Linked DNA regions of Sulfolobus sp. A20. The main gene of each other region encodes a partner of the protein of the gene in region 3 in a complex. Links are inferred from orthologs where the notes say so. Each region holds a gene or a part of one and is shown on either strand. Other genes may lie near its edges. The genes, in order: BFU36_RS01250, BFU36_RS10595 and BFU36_RS03750.

Region 1 (7,362 bases), 430 kb from region 3 along the record:
GAGTCAAAGTTACTGTTATCTCTAGAAGGAGATTTTAAAAGGGTTTTCGAATTGCCTCTAATAAAAGTTGAGACATCTCAACCTCCATCAGTTAACTTGGAGTTTCCCTTTAAGGCAAAGTTACTCACTATAACCTTTGCTGATATTATTGAGGAGCTCAGTGACTTAGGAGAAACAATTACGATTAGTTCTAAAGATAATAAATTATATTTTGAAGTCACTGGAGATATAGCAACATCTAAAGTTGAGTTATCAACAGAAGGTGGCACACTACTAGAAGCTTCTGGAGCTGATTCCTCTAGTGTATATGGAATGGAATATGTGAGCAATACCACTAAGATGAGAAGAGCATCAGATACCATGGAATTGGCCTTTGGTTCACAAATACCATTGAAGTTACACTTTGAATTACCTCAAGGCGGTCATGGGGATTTCTATATTGCACCAAGGGCAGAGTAATTTAGTCAAGTCACTTTTTAGGCAATACTATTTAAACGCTAAGCTTGAATTGCCTAATGATATAGAATTGAGGGAATTCGCTTTACAGCCCTTCGGAATTGACACTTATATTAGGCATTTATCTTTTAACAACGTTGAAGAATTAAGGGAATATATTACAAACGTTAATGTTCCTCTTCACTTATTTTATTCCTCAGCTAGATATCAATTGCCCAGTGCGAAAAACATGGATGAAAAAGGTTGGATGGGATCAGATTTGCTATTCGATATAGATGCAGATCATCTATGTAATTTAAGAAGAGTTAAGTTCTGTCCAGTTTGTGGTAACCTTGTTGAAGGAGATAGGTGCGAGAGGGATAACGTTGAGGCTTTAGAGTATGTTGAAATGACTAATGAATGTATTAGCAGGGGTCTGGAGGAAGCTAGAAGGTTAGTCAATGTTCTAGAGAACGATTTCAGCTTTAAACCTAAAGTTTATTTTTCTGGTAATAGGGGTTTTCACGTTCATGTTGAATGTTATGATGATTGTGCTTTACTAGACTCTGAAGATAGAAGACAAATAGCTGAATACGTGATGGGAGTAGATTTGCCTGAATATGATGAGGGTCCGGGATGGGCTGGCAGGGAAAAGAAGGTAATCTCAATAGATGAGCAAGTGACGATAGATACTAAGAGGTTAGTAAGAATTCCAAATTCCATTCATGGTAAATCTGGACTTATTGTGAAAGAGTTGAAATCGCTGGATAGATTCAGTTTAGATGAAAGCTTATCTCCTTTCAGCGGGTTTGTTGTTTTTTTGCCTTATATTAATATTGAGACAGAAGCATTGGGTAGGGTTATTAAGTTACAAAGAGGTATTCCTATAAAGCTCGAGGCAGGTGTAGGAGTTTATTTACATTTGAAAAGTTTAGGTGAGGTGAAGGGATATGTTAGATGAAATCTTGAGAAGAGAATTATCTCAAGAGGACATTACAGAAATTAGCGAAGAAGAGTTCAAAAAATATATTCTACTAATAAAGAAATCTAGTATATTAGTTGACAGAGATATAAGAGAAGAGGAATTAAAATTATTGTCAGAATTAGCAGAGTCGTTGTTTGAAGTTAGATTATCTAAGGTCCTTGAAGGTAAGGTAGCTAAGGGCTTTGATGCAGATATAATTAGTGTAGTTAATTTAATTAAACAATTCTACATTTTTTTATTTACGGGTCAGTATATAGTTTATAATGATAAAATATATTGTAAGGTTGTAAAGAACGTTATGATAGATGATTATAAGCTAGAAGAGGGTGATATAGTTTTCTTAAGCATAAAGGAAGCCTTACCATTGATTATAGCAAGTTATTTAACTCCATTTAAAATAGATAATGGTGGGTAATAATGAAAGTCCCTAAGGTCATCAACACGTATTGCCCCAAATGTAAGACTCAGACTCAGCATTCAGTATCTCTTTATAAGAGCGGTAAGAGAAGAAGTTTAGCTGAGGGGCAGAGGAGATATGAGAGGAAAAATGTAGGTTATGGAAGTAAGAGGAAGCCAGAGCAAAAGAGGTTCGCTAAGACTACTAAAAAGCAAACGTTATTGTTGAAGTGTAGTAAATGTGGTTACACGATTGTAAAAGAGGGAATAAGAGTTAAGAAGCTTGAATTAGTAGAGGTGGCTAAGTGATGAAAAAATTTAAGATTCTAATTCCAGAACCTAAGAGTAAGTTCGTAAGAGTGAAATGTCCAAATTGTGAAAATGAGCAAACTATATTTTCTAATGCCACTTTTCCCGTTAGATGTTTGAGTTGTGGAACTCAACTAGTTTATCCACAAGGTGGTAAAGCAAAAATAGCCGGAGAAGTAGTTAGAATAATGGGTTAAAGGAAATGATTTATAACAGGAATAAACTCCCATCGGAAGGAGAAATTGTAATAGGTACAGTTAAGCAGGTTTTTGATTACGGTAGTTATTTGTCTTTGGACGAATATGGAAATATGCAAGCCTATTTGCCTTGGAGTGAAGTTAGTAGTAAGTGGGTAAAGAACATAAATGATGTACTCAAGGAGAATATGAAAGTAGTAGTAAAGGTAATAAGAGTTGATAGAAGGAAAAACACTGTAGACGTGTCATTGAAAAAAGTTAATGATGACGAAAGAAAGAAGAAAATGATACAGTGGAAAAGAATTCAGAGGCTAGATAAAATATTAGAAATAGTATCACAAAAACTAAAAGTTAATGAAAAGGAGGCATGGGAACAAGTTGCTTGGAAGTTAGCTTCCAAATACGGAGATCCCATGTTAGCTATAGATAAGGCTGTAAAAGAGGGAGAAAAAGTTCTCATTGAAGCTGGAGTTCAAGAGATGTGGATTAAGCCATTATTAGAAGAGGCGTCAAAGCATGTTGAAGAAAAGAGAGTAAAAGTTTCCGAAGTTATAACGGTTAGAACACTTGATTCGTTAGGAGTTAACAGAATTAAAGAGGTGATAACAAAAGCTCTAGAAACAATTAAGGGGGATAGTAATTATAATAATATATTAAGTATAAAAATCTATACTATAGGAGCTCCTAGGTATAGAGTGGATGTGATAGGTACTGATCCTAAAGAGTCAAGTCAAGCTCTAAATGAGCTTATATCTAACTTGATTAAAATAGGCAAAGAGGAAAAAGTTGAGATAAGCGTGATTAAGAAATGAAGTGGAAAATGAGAAAATGTGAGAAAGATAACATATATACTTTAAAAGAGAATTGCCCGATTTGTGGTTCTAAAACAATTTTTCCTCACCCTCCAAGATTTTCTCCCCAAGATAAATATGTAAAATATAGGATAGAACTAAAAAAAGGAATTAAACTTAACTGTTAATAACTACTGTAGGCTTTAATATTACTCCAGGTTGTACGAATTGATATACTACTACCATTATGTAAACTGTGTAAAATACACTTCCTGAACCACCATTAGTCACCGGGAATAATGCAATATAAGCAGGTTGGAAATAAAGTAATTGTACATGAGGTAATGGTTCCCCAGTTATAGCATAGCCGCTGCTTGAAGTCGGAACTATTTGGGTTGTAAATGGTGCTATGGGTATTCCATAGCCAGTTTGATATAACGCTTCAGTGAACATTTGTACTATTAATGAGTTATAAGCCTTAGGTGTCCAAGCAAATGGTTCAGCTTGAGATATTTGATTTGCTAACTCTTGAGCAAATGTTGGATCTGTTGAGGCATATGTGTTTATTATTTGGGTTATACTGTCATTTATTTCGGTTAGGTTCACGTATTCATTTAGCGGGTAACCAGCTATAGTGGTCATAGCTCCCATAGCCTTACCTATATCTCCGAGACTAGTCGTATATCCTAAGAATGGTCCTGGAAGATCTGGTGGATAGCCTATATACCACTGTAATTGACCTCCCGATATTACAGATGTTACTGCGTCGTAAGCTACTATATAAGTTGGGATTGTATAATTTGGACTGCCATATGGGTAGATGTGAAAGTCCTTTTCTAAAACAGTCGCTGCAAACGTTTCGTTGTTTAAGAACATCTCAGCCATTAACCTGATTTGAGTGCCATTTAGCGTATTATTTTCATCTATTACACTCTTATTAGTTAGTACTTCTAGCCAATAACCGTAATCCCACCAGCTTAAAATATAAGCGTTTTGTGGAGAATGTGTTCTTATCCAATTTACCGCGCTAACCCAAGAGTAGTTGGTCGTCAAAAAGCTTGTGGCTGCGTTTGTAATTGCAGGGGGCTCATTACTAGCTAGGGTTGCAAATCCTGCATCAGCAACTAATGAGATACCTACTATTGCTAAAATAGTTATTGCTAATATTTTTCCACCATTTCCGTTTTTGATCCCCTTTAGCAAGCCATCAACTACATAATATATTCCTAGTCCACCTAATGCAGCTACTACATATGCAGTATAGTTAAATAAGTATGGCTGTTCAGAAGTTCCAAATATACTTGCGACACCTAAAATTAGTAGCCATAGTCCCATTAAGTTACTTTTTCTAATCAAATAATACATTCCTATAATTGACATAAATAGAGCTATGCCAAAATCTTCTATCATAGCCGTTATTGGTTGTGGTATATATTCTGCTACCGTTTTATCTATAGGCACAGTGACTTGGTAAAATGGATTTATAATAGCGTAATATCTAGGCGGTATCGGCAGAGCTGAAGGTCTGACTAATACTAAGCCGGCTATTCCTAATACAAAGATTAAGGCTAAAACGGCTATTACGATTATGTTTCTTGACTCCACTATATCTTTTGGCAATACCTTACTTAGATAGAGGTCTAAGTAAAGCATTACTGATATTAAGAGCATTGATAAACCATGAGCTAACCCTGACATGAACCCTATATTGTTGGGGGCTAATGATGTTAAAAACGCTGTAACCGCTACTGTTACTGTATATAGGTTTGCGGTAATATCGTCATTTCTATTTAACAAAATTAAGAGAAATGCGGCTACCAATAAACTAAGGTCAATATAAGTATATCCTCCCCAAGATATCTCGGCCAAGAATAGTAATACACCTGCTGGAATTCCGTACCAAATATTCTTCTTCTTTAGACCCTGGTTAAACAGAAATATTGTAAATAGTATAAATACAGCTCCCCACGATGTCTTTGGTAGACCCCCTAACAAATTCTTATAGGTTAATGCAGGAGACACTGCTATTATAGCCCCTGCCATATATCCCGCTAATCTGCTATTAGTAAGGGATTCTACGGCCAAGAAAGACGCTACAACTCCCAATCCAGCTAACAAAACATCAGAAAATATTGCAACAGTATAGACGGCATTAACACCATAAGCTGGATAAAATGGTAAGGAAGCTAAGGCTACAAGGAAAGGTAACCCAATAGTATTCCCTAATTCAATAAAATATCCCCAAGGCCACCATCCTAACACGTCTGGAGGTACTGCATACCAGTTGCCATGTGCTTGTGCTATTAGTAAAGCATTATAAAATAGATACCATGGGTCAAATTCATTAACCGCTAATGGCCAGTTAGCACTTAGTACTCTAATTAAGATTGATATTAATGATAGTCCTAGAATTAGAGGTAAATCGATAATCGTAGTTTTAGGTAGGTATCTTCTCACTTGTTTAGCTGATTGCATAACTGAGAAGAGTAATACACTTATAATATTATTAAGCTTATTCCAAATCACTATCATGTTAATAGCAAAGATTATTAGTTAAAGCATTCATAAAATAAAGTATTTGGATATATCTACATTGTTTTTATTAAACCTTTAGTTTTTAAATTCTACCTAAATTGCCTTTTTCAGACTATCTATGTGTTGCAAAGTGATGATAGCCTCGCCATTTATGGCGAGAGGAAGTCAGAAAGTGAAGTATAGTTTTATATCGACGTTTTTTATGTATAAAGCTTAGAGTCTGTTACTGATACCTAATTTCTCAACGTCCTAGACAAGCATGACTTAATTTATGCCTTATGTGATTATAAATACTTTTGTTGAAGAGAGAACTATTTTTAATGATAGTTATAAGTTGGGGACGATGATCAGAAACGGCGTTCTATTCGGCATTACAATAATTCTTATTGACATTCTCATGATATATTTCCTTATTTATTCACCTTTTACTGACTTTCCTCTTCCAGTTTATATTTCTCTCTCGTCAGGTCCTATTTACAAATTTGATCCTTTAGTTTATGCTAAAGATTTTCCAGTTTCGATTAATGAAAGTTCCTTAACATCTAGTAACCCTTATTACATCTTTATTTATAACTCTTCAGGTAAGCCTATTGAGGATGAGATCTTACACTTACTTTCCTTGAATGCCAGTTTAATATCGCCGTCTGCTTACTGGACTATAGCAAATCTTGCCGGCTTCTTTTCTAATTATACTATTGGAAAGAATTTTTCAGTGTATTATCTTACACCGTATTATTATGATAACTACAGTGGACAGCCTAACGTTAGTGAGATATACTTGAACATATCTGATGTTTATGCAAGTCCGTTTATAGTTACCTACCCTCCTAATGATCAATTAAACTATTCGTTTGAGTATAACGTTTCTAACCTAACCTATGTTCAGAGCTTCGCCATAGCTTGGCTTTCATCTGTTGAGTGGTTCTTTACTCAACCACCAAGAGCTATAGAATGGTGTTATTCTGCAATATTTAATGTATTAGCTTTCGTTGAAGTTAATGGACAATTCTATTATCAAGGATATACAGCTTATATCATTTGTGTGACAGTGAATGGTGTATCACCTAGTAGTATAACAGTCAACATTAAATATCCATTTCATGGAAGGGTATTGTATCTCCCCATAATAATTAATTTGAGTGCTGGTGAAAATATAGCACATCGTGGAAATACTACTATCTTTTCCCCTACCTTTCCACCAAATGTGCAGATTACATATTATAAATATACTTTTTACGACTATGATATTTCCCTCCCTATCAATATTTCTGTATTCAATGGCACTTCGCCTACAACCTTTATCATTTCGAATAATTCAATAATTTACTCTACGAATGCCAGAAATTTTTCAAGGGATGTACAGTTCTCCATGTGGAGTTATTCTCCTTACGATATAAACGTCAGTGTTGCTACTAAGGATATTATAAATATTGGAGAAAATAAATTGGTTAGGCAGTGGGATCCAGGTTATATAATGATAGTTCCATCGTCTTATTATATTATGAGAACCGAGGGCAATGTAATAGATATAGAGTGTTTACTAAATTTCACGATACAAGATCACATTTTAAAATCTCCACCTAATTGGGTTTTTAATCATGTACCATCTAATTATATTTATAAAAATAATTATGCTAACAAATATTTACAGTGTATAGGATATTATTATGGATTAAATAGGTTATTGAACTCAATAATTTATAACTTTACAACG
Region 2 (7,588 bases), 1.4 Mb from region 3 along the record:
GCCGGTGCTTCACTATCCAATCCTATTCTTCTATTCTCTATCTCTTGAGAAATTTGTAGTATCTGAGAAATATAACTAATTGGAGGTATTATTATTGCAAATACTATCATAACCATAAACCCTGCCAAATACTTAACTTCTAGGGTTAACCGGTATAATTCAAACAATCTTACTGAAAAGATGACAAAAATCAACGATATCATTATTGAAAATATTAAAATGAAGAAAAGACGAGAAGCAAATAATTTTGGATCTTGTGTTGAACCTGCCTTAATTAGCTTAGGCTCTATGTTTTTGGCAAGCCTTTTAATAATACCGCTATTATAAAATAATAAATCAATTCTAGATAATTGTGTAGCACCAACTCTTTTATTATTGTTATTCTTCTTACTAAATACACTCATCTTAATACTATATATTTAAAACATATACTTAAATTTATATAGAACAAATTATCTTGTGTGAATCTCTACTACGTCTTTATCTTCTAGAACATGAGTAGGACCAACTTTTTGCCCTTGGAATTTAACCGATCTACCCCAGACTCTAGCATATTTAAAATTATCTGCTAAGGAGGAGTGCAATTTTTTTGCAACATCCAATACAGTAGACCCTCTTTTCATGATTAACGGATCATCAGTGGGATCTTCACCAGGTTCTTTAGTGTATACCCTAATAATTTCAAGCATTTCAAACATAATTTTAGGTAATACTTCGATTTGACTTAGAGTTATACAAGGGAGATCAATAATGTTTAGTTTTGACGGAGATATTATGACAGCTGGTTTATAACTCACAGCTTCAAATATTGACTTCTCTATATCATCCATACTAACTTCTCCTATTATCTTAACTATAGCCGATTTTATCCCGAAGCTCTCAATATACTCTCTAACTGCCTTTTCGTCAGCATCTATTATTTTTCCTAAATTAACTACCCTTATACCAGATAGCCCGTATCTAGTCCTTTCAATTACTACTTTACCTCTAGGCTTCTTTAGTAAGATATAATTATCTTCTAAAAATCTTCTTATGGTTAACAACTCCTCTTCATTATTAACTCCAATGATTACCTCATCAGCATTCCTTATTAGCCCAACTATTTTGGGCAGAGGTAAGCTTTTAGGAGGATTAATCAACTGAATTTGGACGTCTTCATACTTAACCATACCGGGTATAGGTAATTCTCCAAATTCTTGTTTAACATTGGTTAATTTTCTCATAACCTGCGATCTGAGAGAAATGTCACCAATAATTATAGCCTGTCCAGCACCTTCCTTTTCTACGAATAACGAGAATCCACTACTCTTTTTACTCTTTTTTACTTCTATTTCTTCCCTTAACTCAGCCATTCGCCTTTTTGCCCAATATACTAGATTTTCAGTTCCCTTATGCTTAGGGACCTCCTTTAGGAATTCTTGCAGAGCTTGTAATTTTTCCTCTGGGGTCTTAGCGTCCATTACCTTTAACCATTTTGCCTTAGCTTCAGCAGGCAGATTGGTTACCATAACCTTTCACTCTCCTTTTCTATATAATATAATGGAGCAATAGAACGTAAAATTTTCCATGTCCTTCTTATGATCGGAGGAGGGAAAGTAGTTTTTTTATAAACATTTTTTAGCCAATTTATAGTCTTTTGATCGCTTGGATAACCACTACCGAAATCACCATACTCTTCTTTGAGCTTTTCAATATACCTATCTCTTATTACTTTAGCTATTATACTGGCTGTACTACTCTCGATGAAGTTCTCATCGGCCTTATGAACTACGTTAGGCTTATATCCTAACCTTAAAATCAAATCAATTACTGGTTTCTCGCTTCCAACCTTATCCACTGTAACAATATATGGAGAGAAACTTGATAAGGAGTATATTATCTTAATTACTGCACTATAAGTCAAATCATTTAGGTTAAATCTATCTATCTCTTCTGGAAACACCTTAACCACTGAAAATGCCTCGACTAAGCTAACTATAATACTAAATAACTTCTCCCTTTTCTGCCTAGACAGTTGCTTACTATCTCTAACACCTATGCTTTTTAAAACATTTACTTTACTATCATCAATCACAACCCCAGCAACTACCATTGGCCCTATTAAAGATCCTCTACCAGCCTCGTCTATTCCTATTCTCATATCCTCAATGAAATAACTAACTTTGCCTCCTTTTTACCATTTTTTACCCTTTCATTCTGATAACTCTCATTAATCTCTACATCAACAATACTTGAGATGTTGGAGACTAGTTTTTTAGCTACACTCTTACTAATGAAATAGTAATCAACGCCTTCTCTCCCTTCAATCACATCAGATATGCTATCTATTACTTCTTTAGAAAAGAACGACTCAAAGAAAGCTCTCTTCTTATCATCTACTCCGATTGAGTTTCTACCCCTCAACTGAACTATTGCCTCGAAATACTTCGTTTTCTTTCTAAAACAATATATGCACAATGACCTTTCAATTTCTAAATTCACTATAGCCTCACGTGAGAAAGGAATTCCCTTTAATTTACCTTTGAATTCTACGGTAGTAAAAGTATGACCTCCTTGATCATTCCAGATACTCTTTATACTAAAGCTAAACTCTTCTACGTTTCTATCTATAGTAATTTTGTTTGACAATTCCTTGTAAACTATTTCCTCTACGGCATTAGTGGGATGAGAGTTAGAGTCCCTTATCCATTTACCATTAATCCAAAGAGCTCCGCAAATCTTACAGTATTTTCCACTTATTCTCTTTGGCAATATTATTAATTCGTTCTTTTTCAAATAACAATCTGGACATAATGAGCCTATTAATTCTACGTCCTCTTTTCCGCACATTACACAGAATTTCTTTCCCATGCGTATCACATATTATATACTTGAGCTATCTTTACTCCGGCTATGTTTAGCACAGAATCTTTATGAACTATTCCCCTCTTTATAGCCTCTTCAACCGCATCGTTTCCTACAATACTCATAACAGTAGCCTCATCTATCAATGAAAATGCATAATCTATCTCCACTAGTTCCCCGCCATAAAACTTCTCACTAACGTCTAGCACCAGATCTCCTTCTCTGAATATCTTACCTAGTAATTCCTTTTGGCAAACGTTTATTAGAGTCATATCTTGGGTCTTAATTATGTTCAATAATACCTTCATATAGGCTTCACTGGCGTTTGCGCTCCACAAGCTAGGCAACTTATATACCATCCTTTCTTTTCTTTCTTTAAAATGGTATCTAAGCTCTTACATGTACTGCATTGTACATAACTCTTCAAGAATCTCTCCATCAAAGTATTGATTACTTGGGATGAGAACTTACCTTGGATAACTAATTCTCCCCTTTCACTTACACTTCCAGCTGCAGCTAGCTCTTTTAGCAAGTATTTCATGCATATCTTGTCTTCCCTTCTAATCCTATCACAATATTCTGAGAAATTCCTTATTATTGTATTATTTCCTATATTTAATATTATTAAATTTGGTAGGGCTTGAGTACCTACCTTATGAGCCTTGTCTGGTAGCTTTGTATAAAGTCTATCTAACATTTCAAGATATTCCTTTTCTGAGCTCACAATAAATCTATAAGCGTCTGGGGTTTAAAATACTATTGAAGAATTATGAAAAAGGTATACATTGAGACTTACGGCTGCACATTAAACAAGGCTGATTCGTATATAATGATGACCTTATTAGAGAAGGAAGGTTATGAATTCGCAAATAGTCCGGAGGAGGCTGAGATTACAATACTAAATACATGCGCTGTTAGGCTAGAAACTGAAGAAAGAATGAAACAAAGAATAAAGGAGCTAAACAAAGTTTCAAAAAAGCTCATAGTAGCTGGATGCATGAGCAGTTCTGAGCCTGGGGCTATTATATCTATTGCCCCCAATGCTTCATTGATTGGACCTCAAAGTATCGATAGAATACTAGAGGTCGTAGGATCTGAGGAAAGAAAAATAATCTTAGAAGGAGATAAGGCGATAACAACTCCAAGAATATTTGATGGAAAAATTGCTATTATTCCAGTAGCGGACGGATGTGCTGGGAACTGTAATTTTTGTATAACTAAAATAGCTAGGAGTAAGCTAAGGAGTTATCCACTGAGAGAAATAGTAGACACTGCAAGATACTCCATACAAAAAGGTGCAAAAGAGATTGAGCTAACTGGCCAAGATACTGCTGCATATGGTTTGGATCTTGGTGGTAAAGTAAAGTTAACAGACGTTGTAAGAGAGGTAAGTCAACTAGAAGGGGAATTCATGATAAGAATAGGTATGATGACTCCTGAACAAGCAATGAGAATTTTGGATGACCTTATAGAGGTATTAAAAGAACCTAAAGTTTACAAATTTGTCCATTTGCCCGTTCAAAGTGGAGATGATAATGTATTAAAGCTAATGAACAGAAAATATACTGTTGAAGAGTATAGAGAGCTCGTAAGAGAAATAAGGAAGAAGATTCCTATCGTTAATATAACTACTGATATAATCGTAGGTCACCCTGGAGAAGACGAAGAGGCGTTTAATAACACATTAGAGCTCATAAAAGACTTACGTTTTGAGAGGATTCATATAGCAATGTACTCTATGAGACCAAATACCAGAAGTGCTTCTATGCCTCAAGTTCCAGATGCAATAAAAAAGGAAAGAGTAAAAATAGCTAATAAGTTATATGAGGATATAGCGCTTTCCATTCACTCTGATTACATAAATAAGGTGAGCAAAGTAGTAACTACTGAACTAGGTCGTAAAGGTTCAGTTATAGGAAGGACAATTAATTACATCCCGGTAGTCATAAAGGATACCATGGTCGAATTGGGAATGTGGTATAATGTTAAAATAACAGAGGCTTCATTTTATGATCTCCGTGGCCAAATACTGGAACCCATTTTATAACTTCTTTCTCGTTAAACTAGAGACCTTTGATGATATTAATTCTCTCTCTGCCTTTTCTAAAAACTTATATATAGTACTGTGTTCTTTACCGTATATTAGTAGCTCTATAGCACTTCTTGCTATTTTCACTTGATCATATACTCCAAGGATTCCAATGTAATGTTCATATATGGATATGTAGACTCCAGTGTACTCTTGTATTATCTTCTTGGATTTTCCTTTTTCTCCAATAACCCTTCCCTTAACTCTTCTAAGCGTATTTGGATCGCTACCCACGTAATTTTTAAGATCAATCACCTCAATTGTATACTCGTCACTTAATAGTTTAAAGGCGATATCCTCAGAGAAACCTAAACCTATAGCTCTTATTACAGATATAGCCTTAAAGGCGTCATAAGAATTCTGCCCCTTTGGTATAATATTAAAGGCCTTAGTGACCTCGTTATACTCTATCTTAGTATCCGTAAGTTCTTCCAATTTGTTTATAATTTTTTTAACATTTTCTAATTTCTCATCCTCTACAGTCACGAACAAGATTATCATTCCCCAGAAATTAGGCTTAATATTATCTCTTCTTTAGGCTTTATATTTATTCCCTTGCTTTCAAAAAAGTTATTTATGTTCTCAATGTCTCTCTCTAGCAATTTCAATGCCTCATCATGGTCAATCGATATTGCTTGACTTACGTCAATAATATAACATTTCTCATTAAATACCATCACATTATACTCGCTTAAATCCCCATGTACTAATAACGCTCTTTTAACCATGATATGTATTTGGGATATCAAATCTTCATATAGACCCTCAGTTATTTCTTCGTCACCTAGCTCCTTAAGAAGAGGTGCTCTCAATCCGTTCTCGCCAATAAACTCCATTACTAATATATTCTCATATACCATGATTGGTCTTGGAACCCTTACTCCAGCTTGATACATCTTACTAAGATTCTTGTACTCCTTGCGAGCCCAGGTATTTATTAATTGCTTAGTATTACTAATTTTGACATCCTTGAACCTTATATCCCCCTCAGTGTATTTCTTTATTGCTCTTTTGCTTTGGGCAGTCGATGTGTAGTATATTTTTATAGCATAATATTTACCTTCAATCGTCTTGGCAGGATAAATTCTAGCCTCTTTGCCGGATGAAATAGCTCCAAAATATGCTTCTATATTTAAACGACGGGCAATTTGGATTAAATTGAAATAAGTTCTAGAATCAATCGTGGAATCTACTACTTTAAATAGATCCTCGTCTTTAAGTTTCTTCTCCTCCTTAGTCTTTTTATCGATTCCGACCAATTTTATCCTCTTAGTTGATCTATAACTTCTCTTGATATTACTCCTTCATTTATTAGCCTCTTTATTTCATCATTCTCATATCTATGCACTATGTCACAACGGTTTGGTTGAAAATCCCAAATTCCTACTAAAACCACATCACCTTCTTTCATCCAAACTTTTTTCCTTATTTTACCTGGTATTCTAGCTAGTCTTTCTTTTCCATCCATACATAATACTATGAGATGATCCCCGCCTAGCATCTTTTTAACGACACATATAGTTTCTCCCTCTGTTGGCATAGGAACGTCTCTATTTGAAGGCTGTTGCGCTCTATCCTTTTTAGGCAATTACATAACCACCTACATTAGTAGATAGTATATTACGCATAAAAAATTACTTGATTTAAATCATAAGCTCTATCGCCATTGCCGTAGCTCCTCCAATTCCATGACATATGCTTGCAATTCCCCTTTTTCCATTCATCTTAGATAATACATTAATTAAAGTTGTAATAATTCTAGCCCCACTAGCACCTATTGGATGACCTATTGCAATTGCCCCACCAAACACGTTTAGTCTATCATAAGGTATTCCTAAGTATCTATTAACAAGCACATTATTTATGGCAAATGCCTCGTTATTTTCAAAATAATCAAAATCATTTACCTCCATTTTCAGTTTATTTAATAATTTCTTAATTGCATAAATAGGAGCCTCAGTAAATCTCCAACTTTCTATCCCAGTCCAACTATAACCCAATATTTTAGCAATAGGCTCAACTTTCAATTCCTTTACAGCTTTTTCGCTCATAATCACTAATGCCGAAGCACCGTCAGAAATTTGAGAAGAATTTCCTGCAGTATGTACACCATCTGGATTGAAAGCTGGAGATAATTTTGAAAGTTTTTCTAACGAGGTATCTGGTCTAATACCCTCATCTCTATCTATAATTTTTCCATTCACATTTACTTCAACTATTTCAGATTTGAAATAACCCTTAAGTGTAGCCTCATACGCTCTTAAATGACTTTGATAAGCTACCTCATCTAATTCTTTTCTGGAAACGTTTCGTGACTTAGCTACCATGTCAGCCTCTTGTCCCATTAGCTTCATATTAAATGGATCAGTTAATCCATCAACTAGCATAGTATCAATTAAATCTAGCTTTTTTTCCATTAACATCTTAACCCCCCATCTTACATCTGCTCTAACAGCAAACATAGCTTGACTCATACTTTCAGTTCCTCCAGCTACTACGATATCAGCATCACCACTCCTTATCATTTGGGATGCAATTATTACACTCATCATGCCCGAAGAGCACACCATATCTGTTGAAAACCCGTCTATCTCATATGGTATTCCAGCCCTTATCGCACACTGTCTAGCTATATCTTGTCCGTGTCCGGCTCTT
Region 3 (7,470 bases):
GTTTATCCGTACTTCTCAGGCAAGAAAGTGTATTTAGGAGTGTTAGATTCCAGAAATACTAAGATGGAGAGACTAATTACGATAAGAAGATTTTTACATTCGGCTGAGGAAAATAAAGCGTCAGATGTGATAATTGGAAACACTTCGTTACTAGATTTTATTCCAGAAGTAGTTGCGATAAGAAAACTAAAACTTTTAAAGAATCTAGATAAGGTTTTGACAAAGATGGTGAGAGCTAAATGAGTGAACTACCCATATTGCCTACAACCGTGATAGGCAGTTATCCGAGACCTAAATGGTTAAAAGAAGCGATAAGGCTGAATAAGGCTGGTAAAATAAGCACTGAGGATCTTAATGAAGCGTTTAATGATGCTGTGATAACTGTCTTAAATGATCATAAAAAGGCTGGCATTGATGTGCCAACTGACGGTGAGGTTAGAAGAGACGAGATGGTTGAGTTTTTTGCCGAAAGGATAAAGGGATTTAGATTTTATGGACCAGTAAGAGTATGGGGGACTGCGTATTATAGGAAACCATCCGTAGTGGGTAAGCTAGAATATAACATGCCGATGCTAGTTGATGAGTTTAACTTTGCAAAATCTGTGTCCTATACTGAAAACATAAAGGTAACGATCACTGGTCCATATACTATTGCTGAGTGGTCATATAATGAGTATTATAAGAACAAAAGGGATCTGGCTTTCGATTTGGCTAAAATAATAAATCAAGAAATAAGAAATTTGGTGGACGCGGGATTAAAAATAGTCCAAATAGATGAGCCAGCTTTACATACTAGAAAGGAGGATGTGGAATGGGGTATTGAAGCTGTTAATGAGGCAGTAAAAGGGATTAATGCTAAACTAGTGATGCACATATGTTATGGTGATTATAAGTTGGTTGCACCATATTTGAATGAAATAAAGGTTGATCAAATAAATTTTGCATTAAAAATATATGATTACAAACCTTTGAAATTATTTAAGAAATATGAGTATAATAAAGAGATAGGTGTTGGAGTGATAGACGTTCATAATAGAAGAGTAGAAACCCCTGAGGAAGTCGCTAAGGATATATTAAACGTATTAAACTACTTCCCACCAGATAAGGTTTGGATAAATCCAGACTGCGGGCTAAAGCTTCTTTCCAGAAAAGTAGCATATCAGAAGTTGGTATCTATGGTTGAAGGAACTAAAATCGCAAGAGAAGAACTTAAAAAGAAAGGTATAATTTAATATATTAGTCAAGGTGCTAGTGAATGAATAAAAGAAGAGCAAGAGGGAGATCGCATTCAATTAGACCAGCAAGGGCTGGATCGCCAAAATGGATAAGGTTCACTAGAGAGGAAGTTGAGATGCTAGTAGAGGAATTAGCCAAGAAGGGATATTCTCCTTCAATGATAGGTGTTATACTTAGGGATCAGTATGGTATTCCATTAGTTAAGCAAGTCACCGGTAAAAAACTAACTAAAATTCTTGAAGAGAGGAATCTTAAGTCTACAATACCAGAAGATCTATTTAACTTAATAAGAAAAGCTGTAAATATTAGAAGGCATTTAAATGAGTTCCCAAGAGATAAAACCGCTAAGAAGGGCTTAGAAGAAGTTGAATCTAAAATCAGAAGGCTAGTAAGGTATTATAAAAGTATTAAAAAATTACCAATCGACTGGGCATACGATCCAACTAAAGCTGAACTACTTGTAGCAGGAGCATCTTAGTCAGTTTTTAATAAAGATTCTTTTATTCTTCTTACTAAAACTTCTCCTATTTTCTCGTCAAAGCCTAATGGGTCAGCTATTGTAACTTTTATCTTCTTTCCCATATACTCAATGTCCTTCTCATTATCTAAACCTAGAAGCTTCGGTATATCTCGCTTAAAGTGCATTCCAGTAGCAAAAAGTAAAGGAACGACAATTATTTGATCAGCTCCTTTATTTAGTAGACTATCTAATGCTTCCTTTAGTGTTGGAGTATTAAATTCAATGAAGCCATATTCTACTAGATTGAAATACTTAGACAGATATTCAGCATATTTAATACCAACTTCCTTCCAATCCGGTAATTTACTCCCGTGCAAGACTAATAAAACTCCTAACATTATTCCACGATGATTAATGGTAACGCGATTTTATATATTTGTTTTCAGTTATACCACTAAAAAGGTGACACTAACTTATGCCAGACTTCAAGATAGTAATTTCAGACCCTCAAACTAAGGAGCCCAAAAGGGCTAAGATTAAGGTTAAGGCTTCAGATCAAGTTAAGTCTATAGCTGGAGAGAAAGAGGGAAAAGCTCTGCCTCTTGCTAAAATGAGTGAGAAGACGAAACAAGCCTTAAATGCTGATATGCTAGTAACCTTGGAAATAGAAAAACAAGAGGGAGATAAGAAGGTTAAGGTAAAGGGTCATTTTAAGATAGAGTTAGATAATAGTGTTCCAGAAAACGAAGTTTGGATAAGTAAAACCATGTCTGAAAAGTTTGGTTTGGATGAATTTGAAGCATTAGCGTATAGGACTAAATCAGTTCAAATAAGTATTGATCAAAACAAGGCTTCCTCACTAATAGGTTCTAAAATTGGTGATGTTATAGATGGTTCATTAGTAGGCATTCCAGCTAAGTTGAAGATAACTGGTGGATCTGATAATTCTGGTTTCGCTATGAGGTTTGACGTAACGGGTAGTGCTAAAAGGAAGATATTATTAAGTGGTCCACCAGGATTTTACCCAGAGGAAGATGGTCAGCGTAGGAGAAGAACGGTTAGGGGTAATATGATTAGTCAAGATGTGGTACAAGTTAATACGATTATTATAAGGTGAAATGGTTTTTGGTTTGGCCTAAAGTTCAACCTGAAGTGAATATAGGAGTTGTTGGTCATGTAGATCATGGTAAAACTACGTTAGTCCAAGCTATAACCGGAGTATGGACCTCTAAACATTCTGAAGAACTTAAGAGGGGAATGACAATAAAGTTAGGCTATGCCGAGACTAGTATAGGTTTATGCAAAAGTTGTAGGAAACCTGAGGCTTATGTAACTGAACCATCTTGTAAATCTTGTGGATCTGATGAAGAACCGGAGTTTTTAAGGAGGGTGTCGTTTATTGATGCTCCAGGTCATGAAGTTCTAATGGCAACTATGCTTTCCGGAGCTGCTTTAATGGATGGGGCTATTTTAGTAGTAGCAGCTAATGAACCTTTTCCTCAGCCACAGACTAGAGAGCATTTCGTTGCGTTAGGAATAATTGGTACTAAGAACCTAATTATAGTTCAAAATAAAGTGGATGTAGTATCAAGAGAGGAAGCATTAAAACAATACAAGGACATACAGAATTTTATAAAAGGTACCTGGGCAGAGGGCTCTCCCATAATACCTGTCAGTGCTCTGCATAAATTAAATGTTGACTACTTATTGCAAACTATAGAGGAGAGAATAAAGACTCCTTATAGAGATTTATCCCAACAACCCGTAATGTTAGTTATAAGGAGTTTTGACATTAATAAGCCTGGTACCTCGTTTGAAGACTTGAAAGGTGGTGTGATAGGAGGAAGTATAATTCAAGGTATGTTTAAAATAGATCAAGAAATAAAGATTGTTCCAGGTTTGAGGGTAGAAAGTCAAGGGAAGGTAAGTTATGAGCCTATTTACACTAAGGTTTCGTCGATAAGATTTGGGGATGAGGAGTTCAATGAGGCTAAGCCCGGTGGACTAGTGGCTATAGGAACTTACTTAGATCCTTCATTAACTAAGGCGGATAGTTTGCTTGGAAACGTTGTAACCTCAGCTAATTCTAAGATAGATGTTCTTTGGGATTTCAGAATGAAATATAATCTATTGGAGAGAGTTGTTGGTGTAAAGGAATTGTTAAAGGTTGATCCTATAAGACCTAAGGAGACTCTAATGTTATCTGTTGGATCTTCCACTACTCTCGGAGTGGTTACACATGTAAAATCTGATGAGATTGAAGTTAGCTTAAGGAGACCTGTTGCCGTTTGGTCTAAAGGAGTTAGAGTTGTAATTAGTAGACAGATTGGTGGAAGGTGGAGAATGATAGGATGGGGAATTATATAATTAAGGTTTTGATAGATACAAATATTTTGTTATATATATACGATGGTTTGGATCCTTTTACTAAAATTATAGAATTGTTAGAATATAAACCTACTTTTTATATTCATTCAAATGTCTTAAAAGAATTGGATATATTGGAAGAAAGAAATAAAAAAGGATTTATTATTCCAACAAGAGTTAGAATAGCCAGAAAATATTTGGATACATATAAAAACATGTGGAATTTAATTAGGGATTATGAAGAATTGCCTACAGATGACGCTCTTATTAGGACTGCCCTTAAACATGATATGTTTATTTTTACTAATGACAAAAAATTAAAAAACATTTCTATTAAAAAAGGTGTAGGAGTATTATATCTACAAGGTAGGAGTAAAATTATAAAATCCTTATATTTTATCTAACGTATGTATAAACTTATTAAAGCACGTAGTGTGGTTAGGATTCCGCCAAGTGAATTCGGTAAGCCTTTGGAAGAGGTCTCGATAAATGAGCTAAGACAACAATACCAAGAGAAATTAATTAAAGATTTAGGATTAGTACTAGCTATTTTGGACATTAAGGTAAATGAGGAAGGAGTTTTAGTATTTGGAGATGGGGCTACATATCATGAAGTTGAATTTAATATGCTCACATATGTTCCAGTTCCTCAAGAAGTAGTGGAAGGAGAAGTTGTTCAAGTTGACAACTATGGTGTTTTCGTTAATTTAGGTCCAGTTGACGGATTAGTGCACATATCTCAGATAACTGACGATAATCTTAAATTTGATAATACAAGGGGGGTCATTTTTGCAGAAAAATCCAAAAAGGTCATACAGAAGGGAGATAAAGTAAGGGCAAGAGTAATTAGCATTGCCTCAGCTACTTCTTCAAGATTACCTAGAATAGCTTTAACGATGAGACAACCTTACTTAGGAAAATTAGAGTGGATTAAAAAGCAGTGATGTTTAAATGGCCAGGAAATCTTTATTCAAGGCTTGTAAAAATTGTAAGGCTTTGGTTAATCCAGATGATTCTGTATGTCCAATTTGTGGATCTACTAACTTTAGTGATGATTGGGATGGTATTATAATAGTTATTGACGAAAATTCGGAAATCTCTAATATAGCAGAGGTAAAGAAACCTTGGAGATACGCGATAATAGTGAAATAGAATTATGCTTTACATTTGATGATGTGAATCTAAGGAGAGAACTTTCTAGACCATATGGTATTTTATTTGTAAATAATAATTTATTTCTAAATTTTTTGAAAGAATTCCGCAATAGAAAGATAATAACTGTAGGTGATTATGTAAGTGCTTTTTTAGAAACTAATAGTATTCTCCCCTACCTAGAAATTGTTGATGGAAAGACTAGGAGAAAGATTGGAGTAGAAAGTAAATGGAAGATAAAATACAAGATAAAGAATGAAGCTGGTGTCATAAGACTATCTACATTTGATACTATTCGAGAAGCTTTGTCAAATGGTGGAATTATTTTAGTAGAAGGAGAAGAGGACTTACTCGTAATGCCAGTTATCATGTACTCTGAATTAGGAAGTTTTATAATATATGGACAGCCTGGTGTAGGTGCAGTGGTTATCATAAACAATGAAGTGATTAGATGGAGAACTTTAGATCTATTGAATAAAGCTTACGTGAAAAAATGTTAGATTTGTCAGACCTGCGCAGGCTCTTCATCTATCTGCCCTTTCGAGCCTCATCATCTATGCTCCATACTTTTCTGCTCTATTAGAGTAGTTAAGCAAAATATTTAAAACATCTAGTCCCCTTATTCTTAAACTACCTTTTCTAACCTCTTTCTCATTGAAATCATTTACACTATCATAAACTATAGGATAAGGAACATATATCATTATGGGTACGGGATCACCAGTATGTTCTTTGAACTCGACTGGAGTAGTGTGATCTCCAGTAAAGGCTAACACCAAGCTATCTCTTCCCACTTTGTCCACTATTTTACCTATTACACTATCAATTCTTTCTATTGCCTTTACTTTCTCTTCTATTAATCCATCATGAGATGCAGCGTCAGTAGCTTTTATGTGTAAGAAAACGAAATCATAATCCTTGAGCAAGTCAATTGTAGCATTAGCCTTAGCATTATAATCAGTATCTATCCCACCAGTTGCACCAGGGGGCGTAACTACATTCATGCCTAATTCTTTGCAGATTCCCTTAATTAATGCCGTAGCTGAAACCGCTGCAGCTTTTAAGCCAGTGTAACTTTCCAACTTAGGTAGCTTAATGTAGTAAGATGGTCCTCTTAATAAGATGATATTAGCTGGTTTTTCTCCTCTGTCTATTCTCTTCTTGTTTATTTCAGAGTCATTAAGTACTTCGTAAATTTTTCTAGTTAACTTATTTACTATCTCTGCTGTTCTAAGAGATTTGAAATCGTTATCCAATGGCCTACTTTGAAATAATTTTAGCCCTTCTTGATGAGGGTCAGTGTCAGAAATTTTATCACTTAACTCCTTTCCAGATAAAACTACTGCAACTCTGTGTTCAGTTCCTTTGTAAAATTTAATTCTAATTCCGTCTATTTCTTTTATTTTTTCATTAAGTTCTTTAACTAATTCCTCTCCTTCTTCTATTTTTCTACCAGCTCTTCTATCGGTCACTATTAGATCATTGTTTACTGTAGCGAAATTTCCCCTGAAAGCTACATCTCCATCATTAAGTTCTGCTCCTGCTCCTAATGCCTCAAATGCTCCTCTTCCTCTATAATACTTGTGAGGATCTAGTCCGAAAATCGAGAGATGTGAAGTATCACTACCAGCTATAACACCGGGTGAAATTGGATCCATTAAACCTACTATGGAATTCTTTAATAGCTCTTTGATGTTAGGTTTATTAGCAGCTTCCAATGGGGTTAATCCATTTAATTTATTAACTGGTCTATCACCTAAGCCATCAGCAATTACTAGAACTAGTTTATACTCTTTTTTCATCCTAAAACTACCCTCTTCAAATCTTTAGCCATATTTTCATATCTCATTATATCGGCCTTAGTTAAACTAGCCCCTACAAATTTCATAGTCTCCAGAAAATCTTGTAGCTTAATCTTTATTATAGATCTATCCATACAACTTTTAACTGTCTTATCTACGCATTCTTGTGAGTCCTTACATTCCCTTTTAGCTTGATCTATACATTGGTAATAGTTCTGTCTTAATACCCTCATAGTAGTCTCTCTTACCAGTGCTTCAATGTCTGCTCCAGTATAACCTTCTGTCTTTTTAGCTAACTCTTCAAGATTTACGTCTTCATCTAAGGGTAGGTTTTTAGTATATATTTTTATAATCTCTAATCTAGCCTTCTCGTCTGGTGGGGGAACGTAAATTAATCTATCAAATCTCCCTGGTCTTAATAAGGCTGGATCTAAGATATCAGGTCTGTTAGTA

What was found.
Region 1: the proteins of BFU36_RS03750 (region 3) and BFU36_RS01250 are in contact, whole or in part, in a crystal structure (PDB 3CW2), measured with the Saccharolobus solfataricus proteins. The link is inferred for Sulfolobus sp. A20 from one-to-one orthologs. Residues at the interface, in WP_009988771.1 of Saccharolobus solfataricus: Asp222, Lys225, Pro226, Gly227, Thr228, Gln229, Phe230, Asn231, Leu233, Lys234, Gly235, Leu259, Phe273, Thr274, Lys275, Tyr300, Leu301, Asp302, Pro303, Ser304, Leu305, Lys307; in WP_009989173.1 of Saccharolobus solfataricus: Val185, Arg186, Thr187, Asn188, Glu189, Pro190, Leu191, Gly192, Val193, Glu194, Ile196, Lys197, Ile200, Ser201, Leu204, Ile217, Lys218, Ile219, Tyr220, Thr221, Ile222, Gly223, Ala224, Pro225, Tyr227.
Region 2: the proteins of BFU36_RS03750 (region 3) and BFU36_RS10595 are in contact, whole or in part, in a crystal structure (PDB 2QMU), measured with the Saccharolobus solfataricus proteins. The link is inferred for Sulfolobus sp. A20 from one-to-one orthologs. Residues at the interface, in WP_009988771.1 of Saccharolobus solfataricus: Trp33, Pro65, Glu66, Gln148, Val151, Asp152, Val154, Ser155, Lys156, Ala159, Leu160, Tyr163, Arg164, Lys167, Ile180, Ile181, Pro182, Val183, Ser184, Leu186, His187, Ile189, Asn190, Asp192, Ser193; in WP_231918336.1 of Saccharolobus solfataricus: Met1, Leu2, Arg4, Leu5, Tyr6, Lys8, Leu9, Pro10, Ile106, Lys108, Lys109, Glu110, Lys111.

What each region holds. Positions count from the first base shown.
Region 1 is NZ_CP017006.1:251,789-259,150, reverse strand. What follows is about bases 1,501-4,230. They hold BFU36_RS01250 (translation initiation factor IF-2 subunit alpha), read left to right. Parts: upstream 1,501-2,327; coding sequence 2,328-3,134; downstream 3,135-4,230. Other genes in these bases: BFU36_RS01240 (STT3 domain-containing protein), read right to left, coding at 3,291-4,230; BFU36_RS01245 (RNA-protein complex protein Nop10), read left to right, coding at 3,131-3,301; BFU36_RS01255 (30S ribosomal protein S27e), read left to right, coding at 2,122-2,322; BFU36_RS01260 (50S ribosomal protein L44e), read left to right, coding at 1,838-2,125; BFU36_RS01265 (hypothetical protein), read left to right, coding at 1,501-1,835. Also shown: BFU36_RS01275 (DNA polymerase sliding clamp), read left to right, coding at 1-459; DNA primase small subunit PriS, read left to right, coding at 425-1,396; more of BFU36_RS01265, read left to right, coding at 1,386-1,500; more of BFU36_RS01240, read right to left, coding at 4,231-5,588; BFU36_RS01235 (hypothetical protein), read left to right, coding at 5,992-7,362. UniProt on the Methanocaldococcus jannaschii protein: eIF-2 functions in the early steps of protein synthesis by forming a ternary complex with GTP and initiator tRNA.
Region 2 is NZ_CP017006.1:2,033,788-2,041,375, reverse strand. What follows is about bases 1,846-4,801. They hold BFU36_RS10595 (translation initiation factor IF-2 subunit beta), read right to left. Parts: upstream 3,542-4,801; coding sequence 3,149-3,541; downstream 1,846-3,148. Other genes in these bases: BFU36_RS10590 (tRNA (N(6)-L-threonylcarbamoyladenosine(37)-C(2))-methylthiotransferase), read left to right, coding at 3,614-4,801; BFU36_RS10600 (DUF424 domain-containing protein), read right to left, coding at 2,856-3,152; BFU36_RS10605 (60S ribosomal export protein NMD3), read right to left, coding at 2,137-2,850; rnhB (ribonuclease HII), read right to left, coding at 1,846-2,140. Also shown: BFU36_RS10620 (type II secretion system F family protein), read right to left, coding at 1-404; BFU36_RS10615 (TGS domain-containing protein), read right to left, coding at 453-1,508; more of rnhB, read right to left, coding at 1,502-1,845; more of BFU36_RS10590, read left to right, coding at 4,802-4,891; BFU36_RS10585 (RNA-processing protein), read right to left, coding at 4,886-5,434; BFU36_RS10580 (serine protein kinase RIO), read right to left, coding at 5,431-6,183; BFU36_RS10575 (translation initiation factor aIF-1A), read right to left, coding at 6,195-6,521; BFU36_RS10570 (thiolase family protein), read right to left, coding at 6,577-7,588. UniProt on the Methanocaldococcus jannaschii protein: eIF-2 functions in the early steps of protein synthesis by forming a ternary complex with GTP and initiator tRNA.
Region 3 is NZ_CP017006.1:680,466-687,935, reverse strand. What follows is about bases 2,105-4,942. They hold BFU36_RS03750 (translation initiation factor IF-2 subunit gamma), read left to right. Parts: upstream 2,105-2,821; coding sequence 2,822-4,063; downstream 4,064-4,942. Other genes in these bases: BFU36_RS03740 (DNA-directed RNA polymerase), read left to right, coding at 4,471-4,942; BFU36_RS03745 (PIN domain-containing protein), read left to right, coding at 4,048-4,467; BFU36_RS03755 (30S ribosomal protein S6e), read left to right, coding at 2,172-2,813. Outside these bases: BFU36_RS03775 (5-methyltetrahydropteroyltriglutamate--homocysteine methyltransferase), read left to right, coding at 1-243; BFU36_RS03770 (methionine synthase), read left to right, coding at 240-1,232; BFU36_RS03765 (30S ribosomal protein S15), read left to right, coding at 1,256-1,714; BFU36_RS03760 (CbiX/SirB N-terminal domain-containing protein), read right to left, coding at 1,711-2,094; more of BFU36_RS03740, read left to right, coding at 4,943-5,007; transcription elongation factor subunit Spt4, read left to right, coding at 5,015-5,215; BFU36_RS03730 (GTP-dependent dephospho-CoA kinase family protein), read left to right, coding at 5,188-5,715; BFU36_RS03725 (2,3-bisphosphoglycerate-independent phosphoglycerate mutase), read right to left, coding at 5,770-7,017; BFU36_RS03720 (CDC48 family AAA ATPase), read right to left, coding at 7,014-7,470. UniProt on the Methanocaldococcus jannaschii protein: eIF-2 functions in the early steps of protein synthesis by forming a ternary complex with GTP and initiator tRNA.